DNA from 2 places in the Roseateles noduli genome. Region 1 is predicted to be linked to the other one. Evidence: predicted binding sites of a transcription regulator. Region 1 holds the regulator's gene; the other holds the start of a gene.
What was found. Region 1 encodes LexA, which represses DNA repair genes until DNA is damaged. Its sites were predicted from a motif close to ACTGTATNNNNATACAGT; they were not measured.
Positions count from the first base shown of each region.

Region 1 (8,457 bases):
TGCACCTCGGCACGGCGCGCACGGCGCTGTTCTCGTGGGCCTACGCGCGCCACTACGGCGGCGAATTCGTGCTGCGCATCGAGGACACCGACGTCGCGCGATCAACGCAGGATTCGGTCGACCAGATCCTGGCATCGATGCGGTGGCTGGGCCTCGAGTACGACGAGGGCCCGGTCTACCAGATGCAGCGCCTGGAGCGCTATCACGCGGTGATCGAGCAGATGATCGCGGCCGGCACCGCCTACCGTTGCTACTGCTCGCCCGAGGAGCTCGCCGCGATGAAGGCAGGCCAGGAGGCCCGCGGCGAGAAGCGCCGCTACGACGGCACCTGGCGTCCGGAGCCGGGCAAGACGCTGCCCGCGATTCCTGCGGGCATCGAGCCGGTGGTGCGTTTCAAGAATCCGATCGACGGCGACGTGACCTGGGACGACCTGGTCAAGGGACCGATCACGATCAACAACCGCGAGATTGACGACCTCATCCTGCTGCGTCCGGACGGCGTCCCGACCTACAACTTCGCGGTCGTGATCGACGACTGGGACATGAAGATCACCCACGTCTTCCGCGGCGACGAGCACATCAACAACACGCCCTGGCAGATCAACCTTTTCAACGCGCTGGGCGCGGCGTTGCCGGCGTTCGGGCACATCCCGGTGATCCTGGGCGACGACGGACTGAAGCTGTCCAAGCGCCGCGGCGCGGTCAGCGTCACCGCGTATGAGGAAAACGGCTATCTGCCCGAGGCGATGCTGAACTACCTGTCGCGCCTGGGCTGGAGCCACGGCGACGACGAGCTCTACAGCGTGTCGCAGCTGGTGTCGTGGTTCGATGGCAGTCACATCTCGAAGAGCCCCGCGCAGTGGGATCCGGCCAAGCTGGAATGGGTCAACTCGCACTACATCAAGCAGGCCGATGACGCGCGTCTGGCGTCGCTGGTGGCGGCGCAACTCGGCAAGCGTGGCCTGGCCGCGCCGGAGCGCCTCGAAGCGATGTGCGCGCTGTTCAAGGATCGCTGCAGTACCACGGTGGCGCTGGCAGACTGGCTGGCGATGTATGTGTCGCCGGTGACGCCGAGCGAGGCGGATCGCGCCCAGCACCTCACCGATGCCGTGAAGCCGGCCGTGCTGGCGCTGGCGGACAAGCTCGACGCGCTGGCGAATTGGGACAAGGCATCGATCAGCGCCGCGATCAAGGAAACGATCACGGCGCACGGCATCAAGATGCCGCAACTGGCGATTCCCGTGCGGGTGCTGGCCTGCGGTCGTTCGCAGACGCCGTCGGTGGATGCGGTGCTGGAACTTTTCGACAAAGAAATTTTGTTGAACCGCTTGCGTTCCGTTTAAAACTCGATCTATACTCTCGTTCTCGCTTGAACAGCGCGACGTTCGAAACGAACTTCGAAGCGGCAGACGATGAATAAACGGGGAGCGCGAGCTCCCCGATGAAATTCAGAAAGCCGAAAAGAAGCCGGATCGAATTCCCCGAAGGGGGTATAGCTCAGCTGGGAGAGCGCTTGCATGGCATGCAAGAGGTCAGCGGTTCGATCCCGCTTACCTCCACCAAACTTCAGTTTGCGTGGCGCGCGGTTCAAGGAAGAAGGTTCAGTCCCCTTCGTCTAGAGGCCTAGGACACCACCCTTTCACGGTGGCTACAGGGGTTCGAATCCCCTAGGGGACGCCAAGTTTCGAACTTGGTTACTGACCAGAAATTGAACGAGAAAATCGAAAATTTCTTCGGAAATCGATTTGATCGTTGTCAAAATCAGGTACAGTAACGAAATCGACGCAGCGATGACATCAAGTAATTGATGGAATCAAAGCAGGAAGAGTTTGATGCGACAGATCGAAAGGTCTTGAGTATCTGGAGTGGTAGTTCAGTTGGTTAGAATACCGGCCTGTCACGCCGGGGGTCGCGGGTTCGAGCCCCGTCCACTCCGCCAACACAGTTGAGACTCGGGCGGCGTACCGATTCGATGCGAAAGCATTCGGGGGTATAGCTCAGCTGGGAGAGCGCTTGCATGGCATGCAAGAGGTCAGCGGTTCGATCCCGCTTACCTCCACCAGAACGCCTTCGGGTGTGACGGTTGCAAGGTACGCGCAGTTCGAGTCAAAACAAGCAGGTCCTGTCCCCTTCGTCTAGAGGCCTAGGACACCACCCTTTCACGGTGGCTACAGGGGTTCGAATCCCCTAGGGGACGCCAAGTTTGACAAGGCTTGGCTGCATCGCGGTTCTGAATGGAACTGATTGCTTGCAGCAGAACTTGTTCGCAAATGATATCGATGCACCCAATAGCGTCGTATCTGGAGTGGTAGTTCAGTTGGTTAGAATACCGGCCTGTCACGCCGGGGGTCGCGGGTTCGAGCCCCGTCCACTCCGCCAACATTAGAACCCTGTCGATGCAAATCGGCAGGGTTTTTTCTTTGGTCGTCGCTTTTGTTCTTCAATCAGATATCCGGATACTCGCGCTTGCGCTGCGCCGTATAACTCCACCAATCCCGGGGAGGACTGCCGTTCATGAAATCCACGGCGGCCATATAAGTATCCAGGACACATGGATCGTGCCGCTGACCGGTGAGTTTGCAAATCCGTTGATACAGCGCGAACGCGTCGGCGCCCACGAGATCCACCGGCTGATGAATCCCCATCAATTCGAAATCCCGCACCATCGCCGGTCCGATGTTGGGAATCTGCCGCAGAGACGCGCATTCGGCGGCCGAGGCCGCTTTGGTGTGCGTCTTTCGCGCGCTCATGAGGGGATCGCGGCGCTCAATGGAAGCCGCCGGAACGGATCAGGCCGACGGCCAGGCCTTCGATTGCAAACTCCTCGTCGGGGCTGACCTCGATCGGTTGGAAGTCAGAGTTCTCCGGCAGCAGGCGGATGCCGTCGGCATGGCGCTGGAAGCGCTTCACGGTGACCTCTTCACCGATGCGCGCCACGACGACCTGGCCGTTGCGCGCCTCGCTGATCTTCTGAACGGCGAGCAGGTCGCCGTCCATGATGCCGATGTCCTTCATGCTCATGCCTTTGACGCGGAGCAGGAAGTCGGGCGCCTTCGAGAACATCGAGGGGTCGACGCTATAGTGCTGCTCGACATGTTCCTCGGCGAGGATCGGCGCGCCGGCGGCGACGCGGCCCACGAGCGGCAGCGTCAACTGCGCGAGGCTTGCCAGCGGCAGCGCGAACTGGCTGTGCTCCCGGGCGCGATTGACCTGACGCAAGGCGGTCGACGGCAAGCGGATCCCGCGTGCGGTACCGCCAACCAGCTCGATGACGCCTTTTCGCGCCAGGGCCTGCAGGTGCTCCTCGGCCGCATTCGCGGACTTGAATCCCAGCTGCTGCGCGATCTCCGCGCGGGTGGGCGGCGAGCCGGTGCTCTCGATGCTGTCACGGACCAGATCGAAGATCTGCTGTTGCCGGGCAGTGAGTTTGGGCGGTGTATCCACGAGCAAGCCTTTATTCCATTGAGGACCGGATGTCGAAACGCGGCGACCCTGATGGTTCGAAAGCCGCCTGAGAATTCATCCAGCATCTGGATTTTTATACAGGAGACGAGAAATTGCAAAGTGTGGCCCAGACCCTCGTGATCATCGGCACCGGCGGGACCATCGCCGGGGCCTCCGGCAGTGCGACGGACAACGTCGGCTACAAGGCCGGCTCGCTGTCGGTCGAGTCGCTGGTGAGCGCGGTACCGGCGTTGGCGTCGAAGGCGCTCGAGGCTGAACAACTGGCTCAGCTCGACAGCAAGGACATGGATCACGCGACCTGGGCGCGACTCGCGCGCCGGGTGCGGGAGCATCTGGATCGCCCCGAGGTCCGCGGCATCGTGATCACGCATGGCACCGACACGCTCGAGGAGACCGCTTACCTGCTGCAGCGCGTGCTGGCGCCGGAAAAACCGGTGGTCCTGACGGCCGCGATGCGCCCCGCGACGGCCATCCAGGCGGACGGTCCGCAGAACCTGCTGGATGCGGTGGCTGTTGCCGAAGCCGAAAGCGTGCGCGGTGTCGTCGCGGTCGTGGCGGGTCAGGTGTGGTCCGGTCTGGAGCTGCGCAAGACGCACAGCTATCGCCTGAACGCCTTCGAGGCGGGGCCCGACGCCGGTCCACTGGCCGTGGTGGAGGAGGGCGCGCTGCGCCGTTTCCGCGACTGGCCGCAAGGCGAGGCGTTGGGCGTGACTCTGCTTCCCGAAGACGCGTCGCGGTGGCCTTGGGTCGAGGTGCTCGGCAGCCACGCGGGCTCGGAGGCGCGTTCGCTCGACGCGTGGCGTGCGGCGGGGCTCCAGGGGCTGGTGCTGGCCTGTACCGGAAATGGCACGCTGAATCGTGCGCTGGACGCGCCCGTGCAGGCGCTGAAGGACGCCGGTATCCCGGTCTGGCGAACGACGCGCTGCGCGCAGGGGCGCATCGTCGGCGCGTCCGACGAGCCCGCGGCCGCGCTGTCGCCCTGGGCGGCGCGCATCGAATTGATGCTCACGCTGCTGCGCTCCCGCTGATCTCACCGCGCCAACGAACGCGCGCGCAAGCATGCGCCAACGAAAAAGCGCCGGCACTGCCGGCGCTTTTTTCATTGAGCGTCCGGAACGAGCCGGACCTGGATGATCAGACGATCGTCAGCGTGACGTCGATGTTGCCGCGCGTGGCGTTCGAGTACGGGCAGACCTCATGGGCTTCGGCGACCAGCTTCTCCAGCGCGGCGCGGTCCATGCCCGGCACGGAGATCTTCATCGACACGGCGATGCCGAAGGCGCCCGGCTTGTTGGCGTGGGGGCCGATGCCGACTTCGCTGGTGATCGAGACTTCGGCCGGCAGTGCGACCTTGTTGCGACCCGAGACGGCCTTCATCGCGCCGATGAAGCAGGCCGAGTAGCCCGCTGCGAACAGCTGTTCCGGGTTGGTGCCGGGGCCGCCGCCGCCGCCGAGTTCCTTCGGCGTGGACAGATCGACCTTCAGCGCGCCGTCGGACGATTGCGCGGTGCCTTGACGGCCGCCGGTGGCGGTGGCGGTGGCGGTGTAGAGGGCTTTTTCGATGGCCATGTGAGGCTCCTTGGTGGTGATGGGTGAGGGTGAAAGGACAACTCGGGGTCAGGTCTCGCCATCCTCGTCGACAGTGACGGGATCAGCGGGATCGCGTGCCAGATGGGTCAGTACATTGGCTCGCAATTCATGCAGGCGTCTTGTCAGCGACTCCAGTTCGGCGGGACCGCAGGCGCTGGCGCAGGCCAGTTGTTCGGGGATGGCGACGGCTTGCTCGCGCAGTGCGCGGCCGGCGGGCGTCAGGTGGATCTCGACGCGGCGCTCATCGGCCGCGGCGCGGCGGCGCTCGATGAGGCCGTTCGATTCCAGGCGTTTCAGCAGCGGCGTCAGCGTGCCGGAGTCCAGGTTCAAGCGTTGCCCCAGATCGGAGACGCTCGGGCCGCCGGTCTCCCACAGCACCAGCATCGCCAGGTATTGCGGATAGGTCAGGCCCAGGGGAGCCAGCAGCGGCTTGTAGAGCTTCGTCATCGCCAGCGAGGTCGAATAGAGCGCGAAGCACAGCTGCACATCCAGCTTCAGCCAGTCCGTGCCCGCGGGCCCCGGCTGGGCGCGGGTCGCGGCCGGGGCGGCGGCGTCCTGCAGGCTGATGGGGGTTGTGGTTGGCATGGGTCGAACTATAGCGAGCAATTAAATTGCACGCAATTGAAATGGTCTTTATCTTCCATTGTTGAAGCCGACTATCGGGCGCGTTCCACAGGCCGCATGGAATGTCATAGCTTGCGGGATTACCCGGATTCCGAGCGGTGGGGGAGACCCGAGACACTGCGCGCGCCTCGACGAGGCGACAGCGACGCAACGCAACGCAAGGATCCTCACGAGGTCCGTGACGTCGGTGCAACCGGAAAAGCGGCATGGCGGCAGAGCCTGGGACCATGCCTATTCACAGGGAGTTTCATGAACACGTACCTCCAGCGGCGCTTGCCGCGCGTGCTCGCATGCCTGCTCGGCAGCGCCGCCGCCGCGATCGCCCAGACGACTACCGTCGTCGACAACACCTCGGCCGGCTTCACTGCTGGCTATGCATGGACGTCGAGCACTGCGGGCTCGCCGACTTTTGCAGGCGCGAACCACCTCGTGGCCAGCGGGCTGAGCAACATCATCGACAACACCTCGCCCAACTTCTCCACGATTGGCAATTGGTCGACGTTGACGGACGGCACCGGGATCTACGGAACGAACTACCTGTCGGCCCCGATGTCGTCGCGTTCAATCTATCGCTATCCCGCCGTGGTAGCCGACAACCGCTCCAACTCGGTCTACCGGTTCAACAACATGTGGGCGGCGGGCACGACCTTGTCCGGCTACTACGGCCAGGACTACGCCTACATCGAGCCCAACTTCGTCAACTATCCGAAGATCGTTCAGTACGAGGTGGACATCTTCAATCAGGGTGGGATTTCTGGAAGCCGGCAGATGACGCTGTCTGCGCATTGGCCGACGTCGTCGACCAACGCCACGAATACGGTGTTCCGTGTGCGTACCTATGGCGGCGCGCTCCTCGCTCAATACACCGTCAACCAACGCCAGAGTTCGGGCGAGTGGAAGCTGCTGGGGCCTGCGTTCACGGCCTCGTACCAGTCGCAGCTGAGGATCGAGGTCGATGCTACCAACGCGGATGGCCGCGTGATCGCGGACGCGATCCGGTTGGACACGGTGGACTCCGTGCCCGTTAACACCGCCAGATGGCAGTTGCCCTCCAACGGGCCGAGTGGCACGCAGGACGTCTATGCGCGTTGGCCCGAGGGCGGGCTCAACGGTCTGGCGGTGTGGACGGCAGTGGGCGGCAACGGCAGCAGCAAGCCGGTCCCCACCTATCAAAGCCAGATCGGCGGTCGGTGGATCAAGGTCGGCGAGGCGAGTCTGAGTGGTCCCCAATCGAACGCGGTCCTGCTCGAGGAATCGACCCTCAACGGGGGGCATTTGGCTGCGGACGCGATCGCCTATGTCCCGCAGAGCAGCTTCCCGTCTGCGCAGTGGTTCTTCAATACAGGGGGGGCGCCGACGGACATCTACGTCCAATGGTCGGCCGATGCTTCACGCGCGCCGGATGCCCGGTACATCGTCACCACGTATCTCGGATCCTCCTGTGCAGTGGTCGAGCGTGCGATCACGGTCGATCAGCGCGATGCGGGTGCCGCCACCGGAACCTACCTGGGGCGGTTCACGTCGGACCGCAGTTGCCCGGCGGAGACGAAGGTCGAACTGATGCCTGGCAACGGCGTGGGCACGCTGTCGGCGGACGCGGTCCGGTTCGTCACATTCTGACGGTTGATCCCGACCGCGTTCTGAACTGCGATGGTGCCGGCCTAGCCCGCGAACGTCTGCGCGTAGTGGTCGGCTGATGATTCGACGCGACCTTCGTCAGCCTCTGACGAAGCAAAGGCGACGGGCTCAGCCCGTCGCCTGGATCGCGTCCACCTGCTCGCTGAGCTCCAGCCACCGCAGTTCCGCGGCCTCGACCTCGTCGCCGATGGCCTTCAGGCGCTTGCCGGCGTCCGCGATCTGCGCGGGCGTCTGGCCGGCGCCCGACAGCTGCGCCTCCAGCGCGGCGCGCTCGTCCGCCCACGCCTTCATGCGGGCGTCGATCTGTTCCATCTCCTTGCGCAGCGGGCGCGTCTGCTCGGACAGCTTCTGACGGGCCTGGCCGCTGAGCTTGCGGTCCTCGCGCTTGACGGGGGCGGGCGGCGTCACCGGCAAGGCGGCCACGGGCGCCGCTGCCACGGCCACGGGGGCCGGCGCAGGGGCGGAGGCCGCGCTGCTGGCGCGCGCGCTGCGCAGGGCCTGCTTGGCCTCTTCCTTGGCGAGTTTCGCGGCCTCCTTGGACCGATCCAGCAGCCAGCGCTGGTAATCGTCCAGGTCGCCGTCGAAGGGCGCCAGCTTGCCGTCGGCCACCAGCCAGAACTCGTCGCAGACCTCGCGCAGCAGCGCGCGGTCATGGCTGACCAGCATGACGGTGCCCTCGAACTCGTTGAGCGCCATCGACAGCGCCTCGCGCGTCTGCAGGTCCAGGTGGTTGGTCGGTTCGTCCAGCAGCAGCAGGTTGGGGCGCTGCCAGACCAGCATCGCCAGCACCAGCCGCGCCTTCTCGCCGCCCGACAGGCTGCCCACGTCCTGGTTCACCATGTCGCCGACGAAGCGGAACTGGCCGAGGAAGTCGCGCAGCTCCTGCTCGCGGGCGTTCGGGCTGACCTCCTTGGCCAGGCGGATCATGTGCATCAGCGGGCCTTCATCAGGCCGCAGCACGTCCATCTCCTGCTGCGCGAAGTAGCCGATCGACAGGCCCTTGCCCTCGGTGATCGTGCCGCCCATCGCGCGCTGCATGCGCGCCACCGTCTTCACGAAGGTCGACTTGCCCTGGCCGTTCGCGCCGAGGATGCCGAAGCGCTGGCCGGCCAGCACCGAGCGGTCGATGCCGCGCACGAT
Region 1 covers NZ_CP192463.1:1,270,579-1,279,035, forward strand. The annotation lists gene gltX (glutamate--tRNA ligase) at 1-1,343, shown strand, start outside; tRNA gene ACQ4L4_RS05700 (tRNA-Ala) at 1,487-1,562, shown strand; tRNA gene ACQ4L4_RS05705 (tRNA-Glu) at 1,605-1,680, shown strand; tRNA gene ACQ4L4_RS05710 (tRNA-Asp) at 1,863-1,939, shown strand; tRNA gene ACQ4L4_RS05715 (tRNA-Ala) at 1,987-2,062, shown strand; tRNA gene ACQ4L4_RS05720 (tRNA-Glu) at 2,125-2,200, shown strand; tRNA gene ACQ4L4_RS05725 (tRNA-Asp) at 2,303-2,379, shown strand; gene ACQ4L4_RS05730 (helix-hairpin-helix domain-containing protein) at 2,445-2,750, opposite strand; gene lexA (transcriptional repressor LexA) at 2,767-3,444, opposite strand; gene ACQ4L4_RS05740 (asparaginase) at 3,567-4,493, shown strand; gene ACQ4L4_RS05745 (organic hydroperoxide resistance protein) at 4,600-5,034, opposite strand; gene ACQ4L4_RS05750 (MarR family winged helix-turn-helix transcriptional regulator) at 5,083-5,640, opposite strand; gene ACQ4L4_RS05755 (hypothetical protein) at 5,929-7,299, shown strand; gene ACQ4L4_RS05760 (ATP-binding cassette domain-containing protein) at 7,426-8,457, opposite strand, start outside.

Region 2 (8,457 bases), 560 kb from region 1:
TGAGGATCAGCGCCGGCAGCGCCAGCTTCCAGTTGGTATGGGCGAGGGTGCGGAGAACGGTGTCGCGGATCGTCACGGCGGTCGGGTGGGCTGGCGGCTGGGTCCGGAGGGAGGCGGGGGTCAGGGGTTGACCGCCGCGAAGTTTAAGTTCTTCGCGGCGGACCGGCATCCGGGCTCGCCGTAACGTGCGTTACGCGCGCGCTGCCGTCATTGGGCGCGTGCGGCGGCCCACCGTGCCCAGGCGAATCGGGACCTCAATGACCGCTTGAGCCTGAGGACCAATCCCCGCACGCCGCGTTCCTCTTCCTCGTACTGCGCCGAAAGCTTTGCCCGTTCTTCCTCGATGGGGGCAACGATCTTTGCGAACACCTGATCGATGCAGGTGAGTCGGCGCTGGACGAGGCGAAACAGGTCATCAACGCTTGTCAAAGAACCGGACTCATGCCAAATCTCCAGGCCTTGGTCATCCAGCACGGCAAGGACATGTCGCGATGTCCAGAGATCGGTGTTCATCGACCGGTGGCGGCTGCCGTGATCCAACTGATACACGGCGAAATGAAAGCCTTCGTGTGTCGTCTCGTAGCGAAGCACACCACGGGCGTCCCCGTTCGGGTCGGTGGTCGGCCGGACCATGTGCCATTCGATCTCGCGGAGTAGCGTCAGGCGATAGAGAGCGAGAACCAGAGAAAGATTCTTTTCGTTGATGGGCATGGTGATTACTCCAAATGAAGACTGACGGATGCCTCGTTGAGATGCAGCAGGGCACGGTGCAGCTCATCTCGAGCACGCGCCGATGCCTTGGACGCTCCCGCCTTCTCCCCGTCAAGATCAGCCACTGCTTCGGCCGCGTAGCGGATGGCCCTCCTAACGGGGGTGCGCGCGCGCGACGGCGCGAAGGGCAACGCAATTTCCAAGGTCGCAGAAGTTGAAGAAAGGGCCGCTCGCAACACGATCCATGGAGGTTTCGGACTGTCGAGTAGTGCGGTCAGACCAAGGACCTTGATCTCCAAGTCCTTGGTGATGGCAGGAAGACGGGCTCGAGACCGAAACGACTGCCTGACGTTCCTGACTTGCCACCCCACCGCGACCGTGATCGCGAAGCCGATCAGACCGACGAGCGTGTTGAGGTCCTGGATCCACTGCGGGATCAGGCTGGGCGGGCAGGCCGCGAGGAGTGCGGCAGCCGCGGTGGCGAGGGCGGAAGACTGCATGCCTTCATGCTATGAGCGCTCCAGCGCGTCGCGATTCATCCAGTTGCAGCTCCGCGACGATCGCGAAGAGTGCGCACCAATGAGGGATTGAATCGATCGCGACGGGGGATTCAGTCCACCCCGATGGGGGAGCTCAGTCCCAGGCCTTGCGCAGCTTCGCGGCGACGTCCATCGCCGGCTTCACGAGCTCGGGCAGCGGCACCTGCGCCTGGTTGGCGGGGCCGACCTTCTCGAAATGGCGCACCACCTTGCCCGGCAGGAAACGCGACACGCTCGCGTAGAGGTGCCGATCGCCGTTGCGCGTCTGCTGCGTCACGTAGAAGCGCTGCGGCACCATCACCGCGAGGTGGTCCTTCGCCCGCGTCATCGCGACGTAGAGCAGCCGCCGCTCCTCCTCGATCTGCGCCTGCGCGCCCGTGCTCAGGTCCGACGGCATGCAGCCGTCCACGCAGTTCAGCAGGTACACCGCATTCCACTCCTGGCCCTTGGCGGAGTGGATCGTCGACAGGATCAGGTAGTCCTCGTCCTTCAGCGGCACGCCCGACTCGTCGCTGCTCGCGTCGGGCGGGTCCAGCGTCAGCTCGGTCAGGAACCGCTCCCGCGACCCGTAGCCCTGCGCGATGCGCGTGATCTGCTCCAGGTCGGACAGACGCACCGGCGCATCGTCGTAGAGCCGCTCCAGATGCGGCGCGTACCACTGCACCGCCTCCTCCAGATCCATCGGCCAGCTGGAGTCGGCGATCAACGCCAGCATCAGGTCGCGCAAGGCCGCCCAGGAGGACGCCGCGGCGCGTGGCGGCTCGAAATCGCGCAGCGCCTGCGCCGGATCGGCCGCGGGGGCCATCGCATCGAGCAGCCGTCTCGCGCTCGCGGGACCGAAGCCCGGCAGCAACTGCGCCACGCGGAAACCCGCCAGCCGACCGCGCGGGTTCTCCGCCCAGCGCAGCACGCTCAGCACGTCCTTCACATGCGTGCTCTCGAGGAATTTCAAGCCACCGAACTTGACGAACGGGATGTTGCGCCGCGTCAGCTCCAGCTCCAGCGGCGCCGCGTGGCTCGAGGTCCGGAACAGCACCGCCTGCTTCGTCAGCTTCAGCCCTTGCTCGCGGCGTTCCAGCACCTTGTCGGCGACCCATTGCGCCTGCCGCGCCTCGTCGTCGACGGTGACCAGGTGCGGCAGCTCGCTCGAGGTCTTGTCGGTCCACAGGCGCTTCTCGTGGCGCTCGCGCGCCATCGCGATGACGGCGTTGGAGGCATCCAGGATGGTCTGCGTCGAGCGGTAGTTGCGCTCCAGCGCGACCACGCGCGCGGGCGGGTCGAACTGCGCCGGGAACTCCAGGATGTTGCGCACCTCCGCCGCGCGGAACGAGTAGATCGCCTGCGCGTCGTCCCCGACCACCGTCAGCCGGTCGCCGCGCGGCTTGAGGCGCTTGAGGATCGTGGCCTGCAGCCGGTTGGTGTCCTGGTACTCGTCGACCAGCACGTGCTGGAAGCGCTCGCCGAGCTCCGCGGCCAGCGTGTCGTCGCTCATCAGCTCCGACCAGTAGAGCAGCAGGTCGTCGTAGTCGAGCAGCTGCTGGTGCTGCTTCTCCTCGACGTAGGCCTTGAACAGGCGCTTGAGCTCGTCATGGACTGCGAAGCACCAGGGGAAGTGCTCCTGCAGCACCTGGTCCAGCCGCGCCTCGCTGTTGACGACGCGCGAGTAGATGTTCAGGCAGGTCGCCTTCAGCGGAAAGCGGTCGGTGGTCTCGGCCAGGCCGAGCGCCTGACGCTGCAGGCCCATCAGGTCCTCGGCATCCGCGCGGTCGAGGATGGTGAAGTTGGGCGCGAGGCCGATGCGATGCGCGTACTCGCGCAGCAGCCGTGCGCCGACGCTGTGGAAGGTGCCTGCCCACGGGAAACGCGGCGGCGCCTGCGTCGCGCGCAGGCCGAGCGCGCGATGCAGCACGCGTCCCGCGCGGCGTTCCATCTCGCCGGCGGCGCGGCGCGAGAAGGTCAACAGCAGCAGCCGTTGCGGATCCGCGCCGGATTGGATCAGGCGCGCCACGCGCGACGCCAGCGTCTTCGTCTTCCCGGAGCCCGCGCCGGCGATCACCAGCAGCGGCCCGTGCCCGTCCGAAGAGGCTTCGCCCAATCCGTGCTCAACCGCGGAGCGCTGCTCGGGGTTGAGGTCGGCGAAGACGTCGATCTGCGTATCGGCGAGGGCATCGGAGCACATGAGCATGATCATAGCTGTATGCATTCACAGCCCTTGGCCGAGCGCCGCGCCAATCGCAGGAGCGGAGTCAACGAGTGCTTGTGGGGCCGGAATGACTCTGGGGGTTCCCGGAGGGACGCCCCCTGAGTCGTGGAGAGCCCGCGCCGGGCCCCCCGAAGGCTGTCGCACACAAAGCGCTCAGCCTCCAAAGGCCTGCCCGTACAAACGCCCCGCTTGCCGGAGGCATGTGCCTTGCCCATGATGGGGCATGCTCCAGATCCTCGTCATCCTCAGCGCGCTGTCCATGCCCCTGGTGGCCTGGGCGTCCCAGCGCGGCGTGTTCGGGCCCGACAACGGCGCGATCTCCGACCGCTTTCCGACACTGCTTGTCGCCGACGGCTACGCGTTCTCGATCTGGGGGGTGATCTTCCTGCTCGATCTCGTCTTTGCCGCCTGGCTGCTGCGCGGCCAGCCGGTCCCGGACAGGGAAGGGCATCGCGACTCGCATCGCTGCCACTGGCTGGTCATCATCGGTTTCACGCTGACGGCGAGCTGGATGATCGTGTTTTCGCAGCAATGGTTCGGCCTGGCGCTTGCCGTCATCTGGGCCGCGCTGGCGAGCCTGCTGTGGGCGCTGATGCTGGTGGCGCGGGCGATGCCGCGCGGCGCGCAGTCCTGGCTCGCCGTGTTCCCGCTGGCGCTGCACGCGGGCTGGCTGTCGCTGGCCGCGTTCCTGGACACCGCGCAGACGGTCGTCGCCGCGCAGATGCTGCCGACGCAGGACCAGTTGCCCTGGACGCTGGTGCTGTGGGCCCTGGCCGCGTTGCTGCTGCTGGTCGCCAACGCGCGTCTGCACGCGCCGGGCACCGGCCCCGCCGCGCTCGGTTATGCCGGCGCGGCGGTGTGGGGCCTGGTGGGCGTGTACGTGAAGCAGACCGCCTCGCCGATGAGCGGCTCCGACGGTTCCGCCTGGATCGCGCTGGTGCTGGCCGCGGTGCTCGCGGCGCAGACCCTCTGGCTGCGGATGAGACCTGCCGGTCCCACCGACGGCCTCAGGCCAGGCGGCGCTCGTCCTTCGCGTCGAACAGGTGGGCCGACTCCGCCGCCCATTGCAGGCGAACCGCGTCACCGACATTGAGGTGGGGGTTGCCCGAGACGCGCGCCGTCATCGGGCCCGACGGCGTGTCCACCAGCAGGTAGGTCTCGGGACCGGTCGGCTCGCTCATCTTCAGCACGCCCGGCATGCCGCCCGCGCCCGCGTCGGTCGTCTCGGCCAGCCGGATGTGTTCCGGACGCACGCCGTAGAGCACGCCGCCGGCCGCGTCGATCGACGCCTGCTGCGCCGCGTTCACCGGCAGGGTCACGCCTTGCGCGGCGAGCGCGCCGCCCCCGTTGCGCTCGGCTTGCACGAAGTTCATCGTCGGCGAGCCGATGAACTCGGCCACGAAGCGGTTGGCCGGCCGCGTGTAGATCTCCTCCGGCGTGCCGAACTGCTGCACCAGCCCGTCGCGCATCACCGCGATGCGGTCGCCCAGCGTCATCGCCTCGACCTGGTCGTGGGTGACGTAGACCGTCGTGGTCTTGGTGCGCTGATGCAGCAGCTTGATCTCGGCGCGCATCTCGATGCGCAGCTTCGCGTCCAGGTTGGACAGCGGCTCGTCGAACAGGAACAGCTTCGGATCGCGCGCCAGCGCGCGCCCCATCGCCACGCGCTGCCGCTGGCCGCCCGACAGTTGGCCCGGCTTGCGGTCCAGCAGGTGGTCGATCTGCAGCATCTTCGCGACGCGCTGCACCGTGGTCTCGCGCTGCGCCTTCGGCACCTTGCGCATCTCCAGCCCGAAGGCGATGTTCTGCGCGACGTTCATGTTCGGATACAGCGCGTAGCTCTGGAACACCATCGCGATGTCGCGGTCCTTGCTCGGCAGGTACGTGACGTCCCGGTCGCCGATGTGGATCGCGCCCGAGGTCGGGTGCTCCAGGCCGGCGATCATCGCCAGCAGCGTCGACTTGCCGCAGCCCGACGGGCCGACCAGGATCAGGAACTCTCCGGCATCGATCGACAGGTCGATGCCCTTGAGGATGTCGGCCGATCCGTAGCTCTTGCGGACTTGAGAAATGGCGAGCGCGCCCATGCTTGACTCCTCTTAACCCTTGACGGCGCCGGCGGTCAGCCCACGCACGAAATACTTGCCCGCGACCACGTAGACCACGAGCGTCGGCAGCGCGGCGATCAGCGCCGCAGCCATGTCCACGTTGTATTCCTTGACCGAACTGGACGTGTTGGCCAGGTTGTTCAGCCCGACCGTGATCGGCTTGCTGTCGGCCCCGGAGAACACCACCCCGTACAGGAAGTCGTTCCAGATCGAGGTGAACTGCCAGATCAGCGTCACCACCAGGATCGGCGTGGACAGCGGCACCACGATGCGCCAGAAGATCTGGAAGAACGAGGCGCCGTCCAGCGTCGCCGCCTTGATCAGCTCGTCGGGCAGGCCGGCGTAGTAGTTGCGGAAGAACAGCGTCGTGGACGGCATGCCCGCCAGGATGTGGACCAGGATCAGGCCCCACACCGAACTGGCGATGCCCAGCGTGCCCAGCACCTGGCTCATCGGCAGCAGCACGACCTGCATCGGCATGAACACGCCGAACAGCAGCAGCCCGAACAGCAGCTCGCTGCCGCGGAAGCGCCACTTGGTCAGCACGTAGCCGTTGATCGCGCCCAGCGCGGTGGAGATCAGCACCGCCGGCACGACCATCAGCACCGAGTTCATGAAGAAGGGCTTCAGCCCGCCGCAGTCGGTGCCGGTGCAGGCGCTGGTCCAGGCCTTGGACCAGGCGGCCAGCGACGGCGCCATCGGCACGGACAGCAGGGTGCCGTTGCGCACCTCGTCCATGCTCTTGAGCGAGGTGCTGACCATCACGTACAGCGGCAGCAGGAAGAAGAAGGCGAAGACCAGCAGCACGGCCCACAGCAGCAGGTGCTGCACGGTCAGGCTGCGGGATCCCCCCGAGGAGGGAGGACCGGAAGAGGGACGGGAAGGGGAGGTGAGGGCACTCATGTCGCGGCGCTCGCGGTTACTGCTTCGAGCGGAGCTCGGAATAGAGGTAGGGAACGACGATGGCGGCGATCGTGGCCAGCATCACCGTGGCGCTGGCCGCGCCCAGGCCGATCTGGCCGCGCGAGAACGCCATCGTGTACATGAAGGTCGCCGGCAGGTCGGTGGCATAGCCGGGGCCGCCCGCGGTCAGCGCCATCACGAGGTCGAAGCTCTTGATGGCGATGTGCGCCACGACCATCAGCGTCGAGAAGAACACCGGCCGCAGCGTCGGGATGATGATGCGCCAGTAGATGCGCGGCAGGGACGCGCCGTCGACCTGCGCGGCCTTGATGATGGAGTCGTCGATGCCGCGCAGTCCCGCCAGGAACAGCGCCATCACGAAGCCCGCGGACTGCCACACGCCGGCGATGACGACGCAGTAGATCGCCATGTCCGGGTCGACCAGCCAGCCGAAGCTGAAGTTCTCGAAACCCCATTGCTGCATCAGGTGCTCGATGCCCAGCCCGGGGTTGAGGATCCACTTCCACGCCGTGCCGGTCACGATGAAGGACAGCGCCATCGGGTACAGGTACACCGTGCGCAGCACGCCTTCGCCGCGGATCTTCTGGTCCAGCAGGATGGCCAGCAGCAGGCCCACGGCCATCGCGCCGCCGATGAACAGCGCGCCGAAGATGCCGAGGTTGGTCAGGGCCAGCCACCAGCGCTCGTTGTCGAACAGCGCGCGGTACTGGTCCAGGCCGACGTAGGTGTAGTTCGGCAGCAGCCGCGACGCGGACAGCGACAGGTAGCCGTTCCACGCCATCAGGCCGTAGATGAAGAGGAAGGAGACGAGGAAGGTCGGCGCGACCACCAGCTTGGGAAGCCAGGGACTGCGGGGGGCTCGGGAAGCGGACATGCGGAGGAGCGGACCTGAGGACGCGCCGCGGACGGCGCGTCGGGAGAAACGGAGCGGGGGCGGTCCGATCGGTCCGCCCCCTCGGGGCCAGCGTATGCTGGAGGTTTACTTCGTCTTCGCGGCGGCCGCCAGTTTGGTCTGCGCGTCCTTGGCCGTCATCCTGTCGCTGTTCCAGAACTGGCTCACGACGTCCTTCATCGCGCCTTCGGCCGCGGCGGGAACCGCCATGCCGTGCGCGATCGACGGCACCAGGGTGCCCGACTTGGCATCGGCGGCGAAGTCCGTCGCGGACTGCTTGGCGCAGTCGTCGAACTTGTCCATCTTCATCCCGGTGCGCACCGGGATCGATCCCTTGTTCAGGTTGAACAGCTCCTGGAACTCCGGCGACATGATCGCGGTGGCCAGGTCCTGCTGGGCCTTCTCATTGGCGGCGTTCTTCAGCTTGAACAGCGCGAAGGAGTCGATGTTGAAGGTGAAGGCCTTCTGCGTGCCCGGGGCGGCGACGCACAGCACGTCCTTGCCCGGCGCCTTGCCCGCGGCGACCCATTCGCCCTTGGCCCAGTCGCCCATCAGCTGCATGCCGGCCTCGCCCTTGATCACCATCGCGGTGGCCAGGTTCCAGTCGCGGCCCGACGCGTTCTTGTCGGTGTAGTCCTTGATGCGCTTGAAGGTCGTCAGCACCTTCTCCATCTGCGGACCGGTCAGCGTGGCCGGGTCCAGCTGCACCAGCGCCTTCTTGTAGAAGTCCACGCCGCCGACGCCCAGCGCCACCGATTCGAAGGTGGTGAAGTCCTGCCAGTTCTGGCCGCCGTGCGCGACGGGGATGATGCCGGCCTTCTTCAGCGCCTCGGCGGTGACGAAGAACTCGTCCCAGGTCGTGGGCAGCTTGGCGCCCGCCTTCTTCAGCGCCTCGGGGTTGACCCACAGCCAGTTCACGCGGTGCACGTTGACCGGCGCGGCGATGTAGTGGCCCTGGTACTTCATGATGCTGGCCACCGCCGGCGGGATCACCTCGTCCCACTTGCCGGCCTTGGCGACGGCGTCGACGTTGGTCAGCACGCCTTCGGCCGCCCATTCCTGCAGCGACGGGCCCTTGAT
Region 2 covers NZ_CP192463.1:710,085-718,541, forward strand. The annotation lists gene ACQ4L4_RS03150 (serine hydrolase) at 1-76, opposite strand, end outside; gene ACQ4L4_RS03155 (hypothetical protein) at 208-711, opposite strand; gene ACQ4L4_RS03160 (hypothetical protein) at 717-1,211, opposite strand; gene ACQ4L4_RS03165 (ATP-dependent helicase) at 1,345-3,435, opposite strand; gene ACQ4L4_RS03170 (hypothetical protein) at 3,677-4,546, shown strand; gene ACQ4L4_RS03175 (ABC transporter ATP-binding protein) at 4,461-5,540, opposite strand; gene ACQ4L4_RS03180 (carbohydrate ABC transporter permease) at 5,553-6,464, opposite strand; gene ACQ4L4_RS03185 (carbohydrate ABC transporter permease) at 6,481-7,359, opposite strand; gene ACQ4L4_RS03190 (ABC transporter substrate-binding protein) at 7,465-8,457, opposite strand, start outside.
Region 2: the regulator LexA is predicted to act here: its motif matches at 3,443-3,460, upstream of ACQ4L4_RS03165 (ATP-dependent helicase).